Regions from separate parts of the Mesorhizobium sp. B2-4-2 genome, predicted to be linked through region 1. Evidence: predicted binding sites of a transcription regulator. Region 1 holds the regulator's gene; the other holds the start of a gene.

The links. The regulator LexA, encoded in region 1, represses DNA repair genes until DNA is damaged. The targets are predictions, from matches to a motif close to TGTTCNNNNTGTGTTCNG.
Region 2: a site for LexA is predicted at 1,616-1,633, ahead of recA (recombinase RecA). Genes of this name have one in related genera too.

The regions. Positions count from the first base shown of each region.
Region 1 covers NZ_VFVM01000009.1:168,918-177,849, forward strand. The annotation lists gene FJ942_RS20710 (AMP-binding protein) at 1-214, shown strand, start outside; gene kynA (tryptophan 2,3-dioxygenase) at 211-1,047, shown strand; gene kynU (kynureninase) at 1,111-2,358, opposite strand; gene FJ942_RS20725 (TetR/AcrR family transcriptional regulator C-terminal domain-containing protein) at 2,355-3,032, opposite strand; gene lexA (transcriptional repressor LexA) at 3,485-4,228, shown strand; gene FJ942_RS20735 (ComEC/Rec2 family competence protein) at 4,222-6,672, opposite strand; gene gltX (glutamate--tRNA ligase) at 6,776-8,200, shown strand; gene gltA (citrate synthase) at 8,383-8,932, shown strand, end outside.
Region 2 covers NZ_VFVM01000005.1:138,088-147,019, forward strand. The annotation lists gene alaS (alanine--tRNA ligase) at 1-156, opposite strand, end outside; gene recA (recombinase RecA) at 461-1,558, opposite strand; gene FJ942_RS13745 (carbohydrate kinase family protein) at 1,841-2,785, shown strand; gene FJ942_RS13750 (pseudouridine-5'-phosphate glycosidase) at 2,832-3,749, shown strand; gene FJ942_RS13755 (TfoX/Sxy family protein) at 3,912-4,235, opposite strand; gene FJ942_RS13760 (GFA family protein) at 4,328-4,825, shown strand; gene sufA (Fe-S cluster assembly scaffold SufA) at 4,987-5,367, opposite strand; gene FJ942_RS13770 (SUF system Fe-S cluster assembly protein) at 5,469-5,861, opposite strand; gene FJ942_RS13775 (cysteine desulfurase) at 5,867-7,102, opposite strand; gene sufD (Fe-S cluster assembly protein SufD) at 7,286-8,554, opposite strand; gene sufC (Fe-S cluster assembly ATPase SufC) at 8,580-8,932, opposite strand, start outside.

The DNA.
Region 1 (8,932 bases):
GGATGCCGAGCGCGGCCAGATCGTCGAGGCTCATGTGGTGCTCGTGCAAGGCGTGGCGCCAGACGCAATGACCGTCAAGCGTCTGCAGGATCACGTCAAGGCCACGATCGCGCCCTACAAATATCCGCGCTCGGTAAAATTCATCGCCGCTTTGCCCAAGACGCAGACCGGCAAGATCCAGCGCTTCCGGCTGCGCGCGGAGAAGATCAATTGAGCAAGCCCTACGACCCGTCCGCCGAGGGCGCGGAAATGTCGTTCAAGGAGCGCATGTCCTACAGCGACTATCTGCATCTGGAAAAGGTGCTCGAGGCGCAGGAGCCGCTTTCGTCAGCCCATGACGAGATGCTGTTCATCATCCAGCACCAGACATCGGAACTCTGGATGAAGCTCGCGCTGCACGAAATCGGCGCCGCAATCCGCTCCATCCGCGCCGACCGTCTCGAACCGAGCTTCAAGATGCTTTCGCGCGTCGCCCGCATCTTCGAGCAGCTCAACAATGCCTGGGACGTGCTGCGCACGATGACGCCCAGCGAATACACCGAGTTCCGCGACGCGCTTGGCCAGTCCTCGGGCTTCCAGTCGTGGCAGTACCGTGCCATCGAGTTCATGGCCGGCAACCGCAATCTCGCAATGCTCGGACCGCACAAGCACCGGCCGGACCTCAGCGAGAAACTGGAGGCGATCCTGGCGCAACCGTCGCTCTACGACGAGGCGCTGCTGCTGCTCGCCCGTAACGGCTTCGACATCGGTGCCGACGCAAGGCGTACGGACTGGCGCGAAACGCGGACCGAGAACGAAGAGGTCCTTGTCGCCTGGCAGATCATCTACCGCGACCCGCAGCGCTACTGGATGTTCTACGAACTCGCCGAGAAGCTGGTCGATTTCGAGGATTATTTCCGCCGTTGGCGCTTCAACCACGTCACCACGGTCGAGCGCATCATCGGTATGAAGCGCGGCACCGGCGGCACATCGGGCGCGTCCTACCTGAAGAAGATGCTGGAGGTGGAGTTGTTCCCGGAGCTGTGGAAGGTCCGCACCCGGCTCTGACGTAGCTTTGCCGACTGCATATCGTTATCCCGAACCCACTGCGCTTTTCTGAGCGACAGGCTCTTAAGTCACCGCCGCCTTGACGGCGAAACGCGCCTCCTGCCACGCGTCCGTGCGCAAAATGTCTTCCAGCACCTCGACAGCCTGCCAGACATCGACATAGCCGACATAAAGCGGCGTAAAGCCGAAGCGAATCGTGGATGGCGCGCGGAAATCGCCGATCACGCCGCGCTCGATCAAGGCCCGCATCACCTGATAGCCATGCGGGTGGAGGAACGAAACCTGGCTGCCGCGCTCATTGCCATCGCGCGGGCTTTCGAGTTCGAGGCCGTAGGCGCCGCATTTTGCCTCGACCAGTTGGATGAACAGATCGGTCAACGCCATGCTCTTCCTGCGCACCTCTGCCATGTCGACGTCGTTCCAGACATCGAGCGCCCCTTTGAGCGCGCGCATCGACAGCACAGGCTGCGTGCCGCAGAGAAACCGGCGGATGCCTGTGCCGGCAGCAAAACCCTGTTCGAAGGCGAATGGCCGCGCATGGCCCCACCAGCCGCTGAGCGGCTGGCGGACATCGCCATGGTGGCGCTCGGCCGCGTAGATGAAGGCCGGGGCACCCGGGCCGCCATTGAGATATTTGTAGGTGCAGCCAACGGCGAAATCGGCATTCGAACGGTCGAGCTCGACGGGCAAGGCGCCGGCGGTATGGCAGAGATCCCAGACAATCAGCGCGCCGGCATCATGTGCCGTCCGCGTCAGCGCGGCCATGTCGCGTAACTGCCCGGATTTGTAGTTGACGTGGTTGACCAGGATGACCGCGACCCGCTCGTCGATCAGTTCTTCTATGGTCGGCGCATCGACACCCTCGAGCCGCAGCACCGTGCCCGGCCGCGTCGAGGCAACGCCTTCGGCCATATAGAGATCGGTCGGAAAGCTGTCCCCCTCGGCGATGATGACTGACCTGTCCGGCCGCATCCCGAGTGCCGCATGCAGCACCTTGTAGATGTTGATCGAGGTGGTATCGCAGACCACCGTCTGGCCGGCGGCGGCCCCGATCAGGCGCCCGAGTTGGTCGCCGAGTTCGACCGGCATGTCGAACCAGCCGGCGGTGTTCCAGGCGCGGATGAGATCCTGCGCCCACTCCTGCGTGGCGGCCTTCTGCAGCTCGCCGAACACGGCTGGCGAAGCGGCGCCCAGCGAATTGCCGTCGAGATAGATCACCCCCTGGGGCAAGGTGAAGCGGTCACGCATGGCACGCAGCGGATCCGCGGTGTCCATTGCCTCGATCGCTGCGAGATCGGGAATTTTGCTCATGGTCGCGATGTTCCTCGGTGAGAAGAGCGCCCTGGAAACGGGCCGGCTGTTTTGCCGCCCGGGCAAGGGCTGGCCGCATAGAGGCGCAAGAACAGGGTGAACGCCCGGTTCGATCTTTGCTCGATTTCCGCCCGAGGCAGTTCCTCGAGCACCCCAACGATCCGGCGAACCTGGAGATCGCCGATCAAAAGACTGATGTAGATGTCGGCGGCTTCGGCAGGATCGTCACAGGCGATCGGGCCGGCCCGACTTGCGGTTCGAAGCAGGTCGCCAACAAGCGGCATTATGGTATTGCGGCCGAATTGCGCGATCGATTGGCCAAGCGTGCCTGTATCGTTGACGTCGCCGGCCGCGGCGCGATTGAGCGCCACCGCCTTGTCGCCCGTCACGAGGGTCAGCAGGACTGGCCCGAGCAAGTTCAGGGTTTCGAGCGGATCGCGCGCCTGGTGAAGGGCGTCCTCCAGCAGCTTCCTTGCCTCTCCCGCATTGGCTTCGATCAAGGATCGAAACAGGGTCTGCTTGTTGCCGTACCAGTTGTAGAGGGTTTCGTTCGAGGCCGATGCCCGCTTGGCGATAGCAAGCAGGGAGGCGCTCTTGTAGCCGGCTTCCCGGAGCACCGCATAGGCGGCCTCCTCTATCCGTTCGCGTCGCGCGGCCTGCTTCGGCGTGGTCATTGGTGTTCCTCTTCGAAAACCGTACATTATTATACGGTTTCGTCAAGCGAACGAACGAACGCAGCCCGTCGCGACCAGTGGTGGTGTCTGGCCGTTTTCCGGCGGAAGTTGGCATTTTGGTTTCGTTTCGTTCACGAGCCGCAGGGGTTTCTAATCCGCCCAAACGCACCCCGCACCTGCCGGTCACCCAGCTTGCAGGCTTGTGCCAAGAGTGGAGACCGGTCGGGCCACAGGCCATTAACCAAAATAGTTTCAAAGGGCCTGGGAGCGCATTGACGACGGACCGCGCTGGCAGGATGCTGGCTGCGGGAGGGCATTTCGTTTCCGTCGCCTTAACAAATTCATTAAACTTTAAATGGTTGCGGAACACAACTGGAACAGATAGTGTTTGTTCTGGGTTTGTTTTCTGATTCTGGTTCCAGACCCTTCGTGCAATGCCTTTGGGGGCCGCCATGCTCACGCGCAAGCAACATGAACTCTTGATGTTCATCCATGAACGGCTGAAGGAAAGCGGCATTCCGCCGTCCTTCGACGAGATGAAGGAAGCGCTGGACCTCGCCTCCAAGTCGGGAATTCATCGGCTGATCACGGCGTTGGAGGAGCGCGGCTTCATTCGCCGCCTGCCCAACCGGGCGCGCGCGCTGGAGGTGCTGCGCCTGCCGGACTCGATCGCGCCGGGTCTTAACGCGGCAAAGAAGTTCTCCCCGAGCGTCATCCAGGGCAGCCTCGGACAGGGCAGCAGCCCTAGCCGGCAGATCAAGCCGGCGACGTCTTCGCGTCTGCCCGCTGCCGGCAATGACGACGACGCGGTTTCAGCGGTGTCGATCCCGGTCATGGGTCGCATCGCAGCGGGTGTGCCGATCGACGCCATCCAGCATCAGACGCATTCCATTTCAGTGCCGCCTGACATGATCATGGGCGGCGAACACTATGCGCTGGAGGTCAAGGGCGATTCGATGATCGAGGCCGGCATTTTCGACGGCGACACGGTCATCATCCGCAATGCCGACACCGCAAGTCCCGGCGAGATCATCGTGGCCCTGGTGGACGAGGAGGAAGCAACGCTGAAGCGCTTCCGCCGAAAGGGTGCTTCGATTGCGCTCGAGGCTGCCAATCCGGCCTATGAAACACGTATTTTCGGACCGGACAGGGTCAAGGTGCAAGGCAAGCTGGTCGGCCTGATCAGGCGCTACTGAGCGGGGTCGGCGGTGGGCTTTTCGGGTTTACGGTAAGGCGGCAGTCCCCTTGCCTCGCGTGAGAATTTCCGCTGTTCGTGCCAAGGCCGATATGGCCTGTCGACGGCAAAGCTGACCCGTGCCGGTGCCGTCGCCGATTGCTGGTCGAAGAAGACGGCGGCACTTCCCTTACGAGCGAGCTGCCGCTTGGTGATGACGAGAACCAGCGGATTGTGGCAGGGATCGTAGCCCGCGGGGTCGTTGATGACGATCAGATCCGCATAGGAGCAGGCCCTCCAGGCGTCCTTGCGATCCTCCACCTGCGCGATGATCGCCCCCGAGGTATGCCGGGCCATGCACAGGCCCGTGAAGCAATAGAAAGGCGCTCCCGCCGGAAGTTGCGCGGGATCGAAGATGTCGAACTGTCGGTCTCCGCTGTCGAACAGTTCCGGCGCAACGATGGTTTCGGACTTCAGCGCGCGTTTCCAATTATCGACGGTGAATTCGTTCGGGCGCGCCCGGTTGATCGCGAGCTCGCCGCCGCCGATCGGCAACGCCACCAGGCGGGCATCCTCCGAAATCAGCACGTCCGGCGTGCGCGTGTCCGAGACGGTCAACAGGCCGGCGAGCGCGAAGGGAAGTGCCGCCAGCCGCAGCCATGTCGTGGCCATCGTCGCGATGACCAGGGCGATCGCCACCAGAAGGACGGATTGCTGCGAAATCAACCCGACCGCGTCGACCGGCGAGCGTTGCGAGATCCATCCTGATATGGCGATCATCGCGGTCAGTCCCTTGCCCATCAGATAAAGGGATGGTCCATCGAACCCGAACGGCATCAGCAGCGCGCTGGCAACCGCAAGGAACATCACGACAGAAACGATCGGCATGACGGCAAGATTGGCGAACAGGCTGAGCGGCGACACGCGCTGGAAATGCCAGATGGCGAAAAGCGCCGTGGCGCTTCCCGCGATAATCGAGGTCATCGCCAGCCCACCTGTCGCCAGCAGCAATTTTCGCGTCAGCAGGCCAGGCAAGGTCCGTTGCGGCGGCGGGGTCCGCGCTTTGTCGGCTTTGCGATCCGACCAGCCGGCATAGGCGCCGACCAGGGCCGCGGTGGCGGCGAACGACATCTGGAAGCTCGGCCCTACCACCTCGTGCGGCGACACCACGATGACGGCGATCGCCGAAATAGCCAGATTGCGCATGGTGAGTGCCGCCCGATCGAACAGAACGGCGATCAGCATCACCGCCAGCATGATGAAGCTGCGTTCGGCGGCGACAACGACGCCCGAAATGACGAGGTAGGCGGCGATCGAGAAAAGTGCCGCCGCGGCCGCGTATTTCTTGACCGGCCGGCGGGAGGAAAAATTCGGGAACAGCGCGAAGCCGCCACGCAGCAGACCCATGACCGTGCCGGCGACCAGCGCCATGTGCAGCCCGGAAATTGAGATGATGTGGTAGATGCCGGTGCGTCGCATCGCTTCATTGATCTCGTCGGGAATCCCGGCGCGCACACCCACGATCAGCGCCGCGGCGATCTCGCCCTCGGCACCGCCGATGCTGCCCCTGATATGGTCGGCAATGCTTTCGCGAGCACTCTCGATGGCGGCTGAAAGGGCGGCCCACAGCGGCCTGTCATCGGCTGAGACGATTTTGGGGTTGCCGAGAAAGAAGCCGCTGGCGCCTATGCCGGCGAAGTAGCTGTCGAAGGAAAAGTCGTAGCTGTCCGGCCGCACCGGTCCGGTCGGCGGCAACAGCCTGGCATAGCCGGTCACGAGCGAACCGGCCGTCACTTCAGCCGGCACCTTGCGTGCCGAAAGGCGAACGCGCTCCGGCGCGTAGAGTAGTTTCGGCCGCGCGGTCGATGTCACATCGATGGTCAGCCGGATGCGCCCGGTCTCCATCTGGTCGACCGAAACGACGCGGCCGGTGATTTGCGTGGAGATTTCCGAGCCCAGCATCCGCGTTCCCGCTCGCCACGTCTCGACTTTGCCGGCGAGCATGCCGAGCGCGCACAACAGCGCCGCCATGAAGCACAGATGCGTTTTCGGCCATGAGCGTGAAACGAGCGCGCACAGCGACATCAGGATCGCGACCGCGACAGGCTTGGCAAAGCCCGGCTCCGCCGCCAGCGAAAAATAGGCGATCGATCCGCATGCCAGGAACACCGGCACGAGCAGGAAGGCTATGCCCCGATCGAGTTCGAGCTCGGACGCTCTGGCCACGCCGTTGCGCAGACGAGGCCATGAAGCACGGCCGAACTCACGGCGCAGACGCACGGCCGCGCCGGCTGCGGGAATGCCGGGCGGCGTGGAAACATCCGCCGGCGGCGACTTGCCCGGCTGCTGTAGGGGCGACAACGCCAGCGGCAATGAGGCGGGCGCGGGCGTGGCAAAAAAAGAGCGTTCGCTGACGCCGGCAACGACGTCCTCGCCTTCCTCCGCGCCCCTGCCCGCTCCAGCCATCGGGTCTGCCCCTTGCGCCCTCGACACCCTATGCTACATGAACGCGCGACGCGCGAAAGTGCGTGTGATCCGCACCCCGCTCCAGACGTTTCCCGAGAGTTGTATGTCCGACAAGGTTGTCACCCGTTTTGCCCCCTCGCCCACCGGCTACCTGCACATCGGCGGCGCGCGTACGGCGCTCTTCAACTGGCTCTACGCCAAGCACACCGGCGGTACGATGCTGCTGCGCATCGAGGACACCGACCGCGAGCGCTCCACCGATGCGGCGACAGCAGCCATTCTCGAAGGACTGACTTGGCTCGGCCTCACCTGGGACGGCGACGCCGTCTCGCAGTTCGAGCGCGCGCCGCGCCATCGCGAGGTGGCCGAGGAGCTGGTGCGCATGGGCAAGGCTTACTACAGCTACGAGACCCCTGCCGAGCTTGAGGCAATGCGCGACGCGGCGCGGGCCAAGGGCCTGCCGCCGCGCTATGACGGAAGCTGGCGTGACCGCGACCCTTCGCAGGCGCCTCCTGGCGTCAAGGGCGCGATCCGCATCAAGGCGCCGACCAAAGGCGAGACGGTGGTGCATGACCGTGTCCAGGGCGACGTGCGCTTTCCCAACAAGGATCTGGACGACTTCATCATCCTGCGCTCGGACGGCAATCCGACCTACATGCATGCCGTCGTCGTTGACGACCACGACATGGGCGTCACCCACATCATCCGTGGCGACGACCACCTGACCAATGCCGCCCGCCAGACCGTGATCTACAACGCCATGGGCTGGGATGTGCCTTCAATGTCGCACATACCGCTGATCCACGGCGCCGACGGCGCCAAGCTGTCGAAGCGGCACGGCGCGCTGGGCGTGGAGGCCTACCGCGCCATGGGCTACCTGCCCGAAGCGCTGCTGAACTATCTGGCTCGGCTCGGCTGGAGCCACGGCGACGATGAGATCATGTCGATCCAGGACATGATCGCATGGTTCGACATCGGCGATGTGAACAAGGGCGCCGCCCGCTTCGATTTCGCCAAGCTGGAGGCGCTGAACGGCGTCCATATGCGCCGCATGGGCGATGCCGAGCTGTTCGATATCTTCATTGCCACCTTGCCCTATCTCGAGGGCGGCCCGGCGATGGCCGCACGCCTCGACGACAAGAACAGGGCGCAGTTGCTGGCAGCGCTGCCGGGCCTGAAGGAGCGCGCCAAGACGCTGGTCGAACTTGTCGACGGCGCCGCCTTCCTGTTAGCCGCGCGGCCACTGCCGATCGACGAAAAGGCAGCCCTGCTGCTCAATGACGAGGCGCGCAAGATTTTGCGTGGCGCTCGCGACGCCCTCGAGGCGGTTTCAGGCGACTGGACGGCGGCCTCGACTGAAGCCGCGATCCGGGACTATGCGACGGCCGGCGGCCACAAGCTCGGCGCCGTCGCCCAGCCCTTGCGCGCCGCCTTGACCGGCAAGAGCACCTCGCCCGGCGTGTTCGACGTTCTCGCCGTGCTTGGTCGCGAGGAGAGCCTGGCGCGCATCGCGGATCAAATCGATTAGGAGCAATCTGGCCCAAGAAGATTGGCATTGAAAGGCGCGTTTCGCAGTGCAACATTGAGCCTTGGCCCAATCTGGCACGCACTTCCTAAAATGCGGTCGCGAATACGCGCATTCGGTGACTTCGACGTGTCGCTTTGCAGAATTTGCCTTTGCCGGCATCAGGAAACAAGAAGGAGTTTGCAATGACCGAAGCTGCGACAAGACGGGAACTGGGCGGCAAGACCCAGGAAGCCACGGCAAAGCTGGAATTCGCCGGCAAGACGCACGAATTCAAGGTGCGAAGTGGTTCAGTCGGGCCTGACGTCATCGACATCGCCACGCTGTACAGCACCACCGGCGCCTTCACCTACGATCCCGGCTTCACCTCGACGGCGAGCTGCGAGTCCGAGATCACGTTCATCGATGGCGACGCCGGCATTCTCCTGCATCGCGGCTATCCGATCGACCAGTTGGCCGAACATGGCGACTTCCTGGAAGTCTGCTATCTCCTGCTCTACGGCGAACTGCCGACCAAGGCGCAGAAGGACGATTTCGATTACCGCGTGACGCGCCACACCATGGTGCATGAGCAGATGTCGCGCTTCTTCACCGGCTTCCGCCGCGACGCGCATCCGATGGCGGTGATGTGCGGCGTGGTCGGCGCGCTGTCGGCCTTCTATCACGACTCCACCGACATCTCGGATCCTTACCAGCGCATGGTGGCGTCGATGCGGTTGATCGCCAAGATGCCGA
Region 2 (8,932 bases), on a different contig from region 1:
GCCGGTGAAGACGTTCTTGAACTGCACCATGCCGGCATTGGTGAACATCAGCGTCGGATCGTTGCGCGGTACAAGCGGGCTCGACGCCACGACCTCGTGACCCTCCTTGCGGAAATAGTCGAGAAATGTCGACCGGATCTCGTTCACGCCACTCATGAATGCTGCCTTTTCGAGAGAGCCGCCGGCCGGACCGGCGGAAAATGGGCTCTGCTTTAGAAGATGGAGCTGGCCTTTTAGCCGCCGCTTGGCACCCTGTCCAGAAACACGCAAGCCGGCCAATTCGCGGTTCACCAGCCACCCAAAACGCAAACCGCCGGCACGGGGCCGGCGGTTCGAAACGCAATACTACAGAACTCGATTACATAAGCTCAAATTGATGAACCGGGATTATGGCCGAACTCGGGCCATAAACCGAACGCTAGATCGCGCCGGCGAACGCTTGAATTGCGCCGGCGAACGCTTACATCGCGCCGGCTTCATCCTCGAACCCATCATCGCCACCTTCGGAGCCGCCATTCTCAAGGAATTTCTCGGCGATCAGTCCGGCGTTCTGCCTGAGCGCAAGTTCGATCTCGCGCGCCGTATCGGGATTGTCGCGCAGGAACAGCTTCGCGTTCTCGCGGCCCTGGCCGAGACGCTGCGAATTGTAGGAGAACCAGGCGCCCGACTTCTCGACCACGCCGGCCTTGACGCCGAGATCGACCAGCTCGCCTGTCTTCGACACGCCTTCGCCGTACATGATGTCGAACTCGACCACCTTGAAGGGCGGCGCCAGCTTGTTCTTGACCACCTTGACGCGGGTCTGGTTGCCGACGACCTCGTCGCGGTCCTTGACCGAGCCGATGCGGCGGATATCGAGACGCACCGAGGCGTAAAATTTCAGCGCATTGCCGCCGGTGGTGGTTTCGGGCGAGCCGAACATGACGCCGATCTTCATGCGGATCTGGTTGATGAAGATGACCATGGTGTTGGAGCGCGAGATCGAGGCGGTCAGCTTGCGCAGCGCCTGGCTCATCAGGCGGGCCTGCAGGCCGGGCAGCGAATCGCCCATCTCGCCCTCGATTTCGGCGCGCGGCGTCAGCGCCGCGACCGAATCGACCACCAGCACATCGATGGCGCCGGAGCGCACCAGCGTATCGCAGATCTCAAGCGCCTGCTCGCCAGTGTCAGGCTGCGAGATCAGGAGGTTTTCGAGATCGACGCCGAGCTTGCGGGCATAGACCGGATCGAGCGCATGCTCGGCATCGACGAAGGCGCAGATGCCGCCCTTCTTCTGGGCTTCCGCCACCGTGTGCAGCGCCAGCGTCGTCTTACCCGAGCTTTCCGGCCCGTAGATCTCGATGATGCGGCCGCGCGGCAGGCCGCCGACGCCAAGCGCGATGTCGAGGCCGAGCGAGCCGGTCGGCACGGTTTCGATCTCGACGACCTGCTCGTTCGCGCCGAGCCGCATGATCGAGCCCTTGCCGAAAGCCCGCTCGATTTGCGACAGCGCCGCATCCAGAGCCTTTGATTTGTCCACTGCCTTATCCTCTACAAGCCGCAAGCTGTTCTGAGCCATGATACATCACCCCGTAGTCGTCAATGAAGGCCGGACAATCCGTAATCCTTGGTTATTTGTACCTTTTTTGTTCTCATTTGGCAAGAGGGATCAAGCATTTGAAAAATAAGCAACATCCTGATTTGTTCTTTTTTTGTCTCACGATTCGGCTCCAGCATGACCCGAATATTAGGCCAGGCTGGTTCGCCGTGCCGGCCTCACGAATCGCTGGTTGTTGCCTGCGAAGCTCCGTCGCACAGCATGGCGCTTGTGCGTGACCGCCAACAAAGGTCATATCGGCGCATGGTGAGATCTCCAAGAGTCCTGGCGGTGGGCGGCGCCCATATCGACAGGCGCGGCCAGGTGTCCGGCGCTTACGTGCCGGCTGCCTCCAACCCGGGCACGATGCGCGAGGACGTTGGCGGCGGCGTCTTCAACGCATTGCGCAGCACGGTGCGGCGAGGCGTCTCGGGCTCGTTGCTGTCGGTGCGCGGCGGCGATGCCGCCGCCGACACGGTTTCGCGCGCCATCGCCGAAGCAGGCATTGCCGACCTGTCCGCGGTGTTCCTCGACCGCACGACGCCGAGCTATACGGCGCTGATCGACCGCGAGGGCGAACTGCTCGTCGGCTTTGCCGACATGGCGCTTTATGAGCTGGCATTTGCAAAGCAGATCCGCCGCTCCAGGGTGCGGGAGGAGATCGCCGCCGCCGATGCCGTCCTGTGCGACGCCAACCTGCCATCGGCGGCTCTGGAGCGGCTGGTGTCGCTTGCCGCCGGCAAGCCCGTGTTCGCCATTGCCATTTCACCGGCCAAGGTCGTGCGCTTGACACCGGTGCTCGGCGGCCTGGCCGTCGCCTTCATGAACAGGCGCGAGGCGGTGGCGCTTGCCGGACTTGACGATGCCGCCTCTCAAAAAACTATCCTCGACGGGCTGAGAAGCGCCGGCCTCGACAGCGCGGTGGTCACGGCGGGCGGCGGCCCGGTGCTGGGCTTCGACCGCGACGGCAGCTTTGCCGTCGTCCCGCCCCCTCCAAGAAAGGTCGTGGACGTCACCGGCGCCGGCGATGCGCTTGCCGGCGCGACGGTCGCCGCCCTACTGCGCGGCATGCCCTTGCGCGCGGCGCTGCGCGAGGGCGTCGCCGCCGCGACGCTGGCTATTGAAAGCGCGGGCGCCGTTCCCGATTTCACCACGGCGACTTTCGCGCAAGCGCTGGCTCTTGTGCCCGAAGAGCAGGAAATGGCATGAGACCGGCATCCGAAAGGATGCGCCGCACTTCGGATTGGAGATCCAGATGACCCCAGACACCGCCCGCCCCTTCATCGATGTCCACGCGCCGGTGGCGCAAGCCTTGGCCGCCGGGAAGCCCGTGGTTGCGCTGGAAAGCACCATCATAACCCATGGCATGCCCTACCCCGACAATGGCGCCATGGCGGCCGACGTGGAAAGGATCATTGCGAACGGCGGCGCGGTGCCGGCGACGATCGCCGTGGTGGCGGGCCGCATCAAGATCGGCCTCTCCGACGGAGAACGCGAATCGCTCGCCATGACCGGCGACGCCATGAAGCTCTCTCGCGCCGATCTCGGCTTCGCCGTCGCGCAAGGGCGCACCGGCGGCACCACGGTTGCCGCCACAATGATCGCCGCGCATATGGTTGGGATAAAGGTGTTCGCCACCGGCGGCATCGGCGGCGTGCACAAGGGCGCCGAAAAAAGCTTCGACATTTCGGCTGATCTCGATGAGCTGGCGCGCACGCCCGTCATCGTCGTCTCGGCTGGGGCCAAGGCCATCCTCGACATTGAAAAGACGCTGGAGGTGCTGGAGACCCGCGGCGTGCCCGTGATCGGCCATGGCTGCGAGACCATGCCGGCCTTCTGGTCGCGGCAGTCGCCGTTCCGCGCGCCGCTGACCTTGCACGCGCCGGAAGAGATCGCGCATTTTTACAAGACGCGACAGGCGCTGGGCCTGAGCGGCGGCATGCTGATCGCCAATCCGGTGCCGGAGGATCACGAAATCCCGGCCGGCGAGATGGCCGGCTACATCGAGGCCGCCCAGAAGGCCGCCGAGGCGCTCAACGTTACCGGCAAGGCGGTGACGCCGTTCCTGCTCTCCAAAATCCTCGAACTCACCGGCGGCCGGAGCCTGAAGACCAACATCGCGCTGGTCGAAAACAATGCTCGGCTGGCAGCGCGGATTGCCGGGGCGCTGTAGGCCGATGTCGACGGGACGGCACCCCCCTCTGTCCTGCCGGACATCTCCTCCGATAGGGGGGAGATCAGACGTCACACCGGCTTTCGCCAATTTTCAACGTTGAAGAAGCAGGCCGACAGCCGGCAGGCCGGAGGGGGGGTGAAGGAACTCGACGGCTGCGCTTCACTTCCCCGCCCTTCGCCCCGCCTCATAGGCCCGCCGCGCCCAGACCGCCATCTCGTCGGGGTCGTCGAAGGCACTGTCGGGAATGCTCCAATAGGGCATCGCCACCAGCTTGCCGTGCCGGGACCCGGTGTAGGTCCACTGCGTGCAGCCGGCGGCCTCGAAGTCGGGCGCGCTTTGCTCGTCCGCTTTCAGCATCAATTCGCCGCGCAACACGATGGCAACGATGACGCCGTCGGCATAGATGCCCTTGCCGCCGAACAGTTTGCGGATGCTGACCGGGCCCAGGCTCTGGAAGAGTTCTTCTATGCGTTCATTGTCCATGCGCGGATCATGTCACCGCGATCCGGCCTTGTCATCGCCGCAACCAAAACCATGCTGACAGGTTGAAAGGGGATCGACCGGAGTTTCCCGTCATGCCTGTCCTGCTCAAAGGCTCCTGCCGCTGCAATGCCGTTCGTTTCGAGGTGGAAAGCCACACGCCCGTGCCGTTCATGCTGTGCTACTGCTCGATCTGCCGCAAGCAGCAGGGCGGCGGCGGTTTTGCCATCAATCTCGGCGCCGACTACGAGACGATGACCATCCGCGGCAAGAGGAGCCTCGGCGTCTATCGGGCCGAGATCGAGGACGACGAACATCCGCATTGCGAGATCTCGACCGGAGAGCGCAATTTCTGCCGCAAATGCGGATCTGCGCTGTGGCTCTACGACCCGACCTGGCCGGAACTCGTCCATCCCTTCGCCTCGGCGATCGACAGCGACCTGCCGAAACCGCCAAGCAAGGTGCATCTGATGCTGAAATACAAGGCCAACTGGGTCGAGCCCGATGTCGGGCCGAGCGACAAGGTGTTCGACGTCTATCCCGAGGAATCGATCGCCGACTGGCATAAGCGGACCGGGACGTGGGTGGAGTGAGTGTCTTCGCTGCGTTCTAAGGGAGGTGAGGAGTGGTCTGCGCAGCAGGCGGGAAGCCAATTGCGCGGCTTTTCGAATGACGAACGCCGGCAGCGGGGCTATCGCTGCCCCTCATCCGGCCCTGGGGGACACCTTCTCCCCGTAAACGGGACGAAGGAAGGTCAGGCGGAGGCGCGTGCTTCTGCCAGCGCCTTGAGGTCGGCCGGCTTCAGTTCGACGGATTCGCCGCAGCCGCAGGCCGAGCTCTGGTTCGGGTTGCGGAAGGTGAAGCCGGTGCGCAGCGTCGTCTGCTCGAAATCCATCTCGGTGCCGAACAGGAAAAGTGCTGCTTCCGGCGCGACATAGACATGGGCGCCGTCGCGCTCGATGTGGTCGTCCTTGGTATTGGGTTCGGTCACCAGGTCAACCGTGTATTCCATGCCGGCGCAACCGCCCTTCTTGATACCGAGGCGAATGCCATGCGCATTCTCACGCGTGGCAACGATCTCGCGCACCCGGTCGGCGGCCTTTTCGGTCATCGTGATGACGGCAAAGCGTCCCATCTTTTTCCTTCTCCATTCCATGCAGGTTCAAGGCCTGCCGAATGATTCCTCACCTAAAATGGTGAAGTTTTACCACTGGCGCAAGTGTGCCGGACTCGACGTCAGTACCAGCCCACCGCCACCTGCGCCTCTTCCGACATGCGATCGGGCGACCAGGGCGGGTCGAATGTCATGTTGACCTCGACGCCCGACACGCCTTCGACGGCGCCGACGGCGTTCTCAACCCAGCCCGGCATCTCGCCGGCCACCGGGCAGCCGGGCGCGGTCAGCGTCATGTCGATCTTGACTGAGCGGTCGTCCTCGATGTCGATCTTGTAGACGAGGCCAAGCTCGTAGATATCGGCCGGGATTTCCGGGTCGTAGACCGTCTTCAGCGCCGAAACGATGTCGTCGGTCAGCCGCGCCAGTTCGTCGGCGGGAATGGCGGACGCGGAAACCACCGCATTGGCGGCCGCGTCGGGAACAGCATCGGTGGCTGTGCTGGCATCTTCCATTATCGTCACCCGAAAAACTTGCGCGCTTTTTCCAACGCATCAGCCAAAGCATCGACTTCGGCTCGCGTATTATACATGCCGAACGATGCCCTGCATGTGGAGGTTACGCCGAAGCGTTTCAACAGGGGCTGGGCGCAATGGGTGCCCGCGCGCACAGCCACGCCTTGCCGGTCGATCACCATCGACACGTCATGGGCATGAATGCCTTGCAGCTCGAACGAGATGATGGCGCCCTTGCCGGGCGCGTCGCCGAAGATGCGCAGCGAGTTGATGGCGCGCAGCCGCTCGTGCGCATAGTCCTTCAAATCGGCCTCGTGCGCGGCGATGCGCTCGCGGCCGATCTTTTCCATGTAATCGAGCGCGGCGCCGAGCCCGATCGCCTGGACGATCGGCGGCGTACCGGCCTCGAAGCGGTGCGGCGGGTCGTTGTAGGTGACGATGTCTTCGGTCACCTCCTCGATCATCTCGCCGCCACCCATGAACGGACGCATGCGCTGCAAGATGTCCTTCTTGCCATAGAGCACACCGATGCCGGAGGGACCGTAGACCTTGTGGCCGGTGAAGACGAAGAAATCGCAGTCGAGGTCCTGCACGTCGATGGGCATATGGACAGCGCTCTGGCTGCCGTCGACGAGCACGGGAATGCCGCGCGAATGCGCGATGCGCACGATCTCCTTGATCGGCGTCACCGTGCCCAGCGCGTTCGACATCTGCGTGATAGCGACCAGCTTTGTGCGGTCGGTCAGTCGCTTCTCGAATTCCTCGATGTGGAAGACGCCGAGATCGTCGACCGGCACCCAGACCAGTTTGGCGCCCTGCCGCTCGCGGATGAAATGCCATGGCACGATGTTGGAGTGGTGCTCCATGATCGACAGCACGATCTCGTCGCCCTCGCCGATATTGGGCATGCCATAGCCATAGGCGACCGTGTTGATCGCCGATGTCGTGTTCGAGGTGAAGACGATATTGTCGGTGCTCGGCGCATTGAGGAAGCGGCGAACCGTCTCCCGCGCCTTCTCATAGGCGTCGGTCGCTGCATTGGACAGGAAGTGCAGGCCGCGATGGACGTTGGCGTATTCCTGGGCATAGGCGTGCTGGACCGCGTCGAGCACCGCCTGCGGCTTCTGCGCCGAGGCGCCATTGTCGAGATAGACGAGAGGTTTGCCGTAGACTTCGCGTGACAGAATCGGGAAATCGCGGCGGATCGCCTCGACGTCGTAGGTTTCGACTTTCTGGTCCATCATAAGCTCTCTTGAGGCACCGCCTCATTCCGTGCAACGCCTCTCATCCGTCTCGGCGCTTCGCGCCGATCCACCTTCTCCCACAAGGGGAGAAGGTCAGGCGCTCTTCCTTCTCCCCTTGTGGGAGAAGGTGGCCGCGAAGCGGCCGGATCAGGGGTGTTCGCCGGAGCGAGCCCTATCCACTCATCCATGCGCCGCAAACCAGCCGTCGAGCCTGGTCTCCAGGGCCTCGACGATCACCTCGTCGTCCAGTTCCTCGATCACCTCGGCGATGAAGGCCTTCACCAGCAGACCACGGGCGCTCTTCTCGTCGATGCCGCGCGCCATCAGGTAAAACAGATGGTTGTGGTCGATCTCGGTGACGGTGGCGCCATGACCGCAGACCACGTCGTCGGCGAAGATTTCGAGTTCCGGCTTGGTCGAGAACTCGCCGTCGTCCGACAGAAGCAGCGTGTTGCAAGCCATTTTGGCGTTGGTCTTCTGCGCGTATTGATGGACGTTGATGCGGCCCTGGAAGACGCCACGGGCCTTTCCGGTCACGACATTGCGGATCACTTCCGTCGACGTGGTGTGCGGCACCGCATGATCGAGCACCATGGTGGTGTCCGTGTGGGCGTCGCCGGCCAGCAGGTTGATGCCGCGCAATTGGAAGTCAGCGCCCTCGCCCGTCGTCTTCACCACGACCTCCTGGCGCACGAGCTTGCCGCCGGCGTTCATGACGAACAGCGTCAGCTTCGCATTCTTGCCGATATGAGCCTTGAACTGCGCCAGATGCGTTGCCGTGTCCGGCTGCTCCTGGATGATCAGCCACGTCACCTCGGCGCCTTCGCCGAGCACGAGCTGGCTGACCGAGCTGACAAGGGCCGCGCCCTCGCCGGCCTGGCGTTCGACGATCACAGCCTTGGCGTCGGCGCCGGCGCGCACGGCCAGGCGTACATGCGTCTGGCCGCCGGCCTGCAGGTTTTGCAATTCGATCGGCTTTTCCACTTGGGTGCCATCGGCGATGTCGACGAAATAACCGTCGGCGACGAAAGCCGTGTTCAACGCCCCGATGGCATCGTCGCTGCCGTAGGGATCGAGCCCAGGCGCGATGCTGCCGTCGGTCAGTTTCTCCGACAGGCACTGGACGCTGACGCCTTCGATTGCGGGCGTTTTGGCGCTCGACACGCCGTTGAGAAGCGGCAACACGGTGGAACCTTCAACAACTGGCGCGATGGCTTTGGCCACGGCCGTCGGGTCGAAGTCCGGCACCGCATTCAGCAGCCGCCGCAGGTCGGTGTAGTGCCAGGATTCGATGCGCCGTGTCGGCAGTCCGTGCTTTACCGCCTCGATGGCGTCGTCGCGCTTCAACATCACCGCGCCGTCGCCTGGCAGCAGCGACAACCGTTCGCCGAAAGCGTCGATCAACGCTGTTTCGGCCGGTGTCCGCTGGGGTTGTGTGTGCATGTTCATCAGTCTTGCCTTGCCTTCTGGCATCTCACGCGGCTTCACCGATCACGCCGGCATAGCCATTGGCCTCGAGGTCGAGCGCCAGCGACTTGTCGCCGGACTTGATGACCTGGCCCTTGTAGAGCACGTGCACGGTGTCGGGCACGATGTGTTCGAGCAGCCGCTGATAGTGCGTGATGACGACGATGGCGCGCTCGGGCGAGCGCAACGCGTTGACGCCATCGGAGACGATCTTGAGCGCATCGATGTCGAGCCCGGAATCGGTCTCGTCAAGCACGCAGAGCTTTGGCTCCAAAAGCTTCATCTGCAGAATCTCGGCGCGCTTCTTCTCGCCGCCGGAGAAGCCGACATTGAGCGGCCGCTTGAGCATGTTCATGTCCA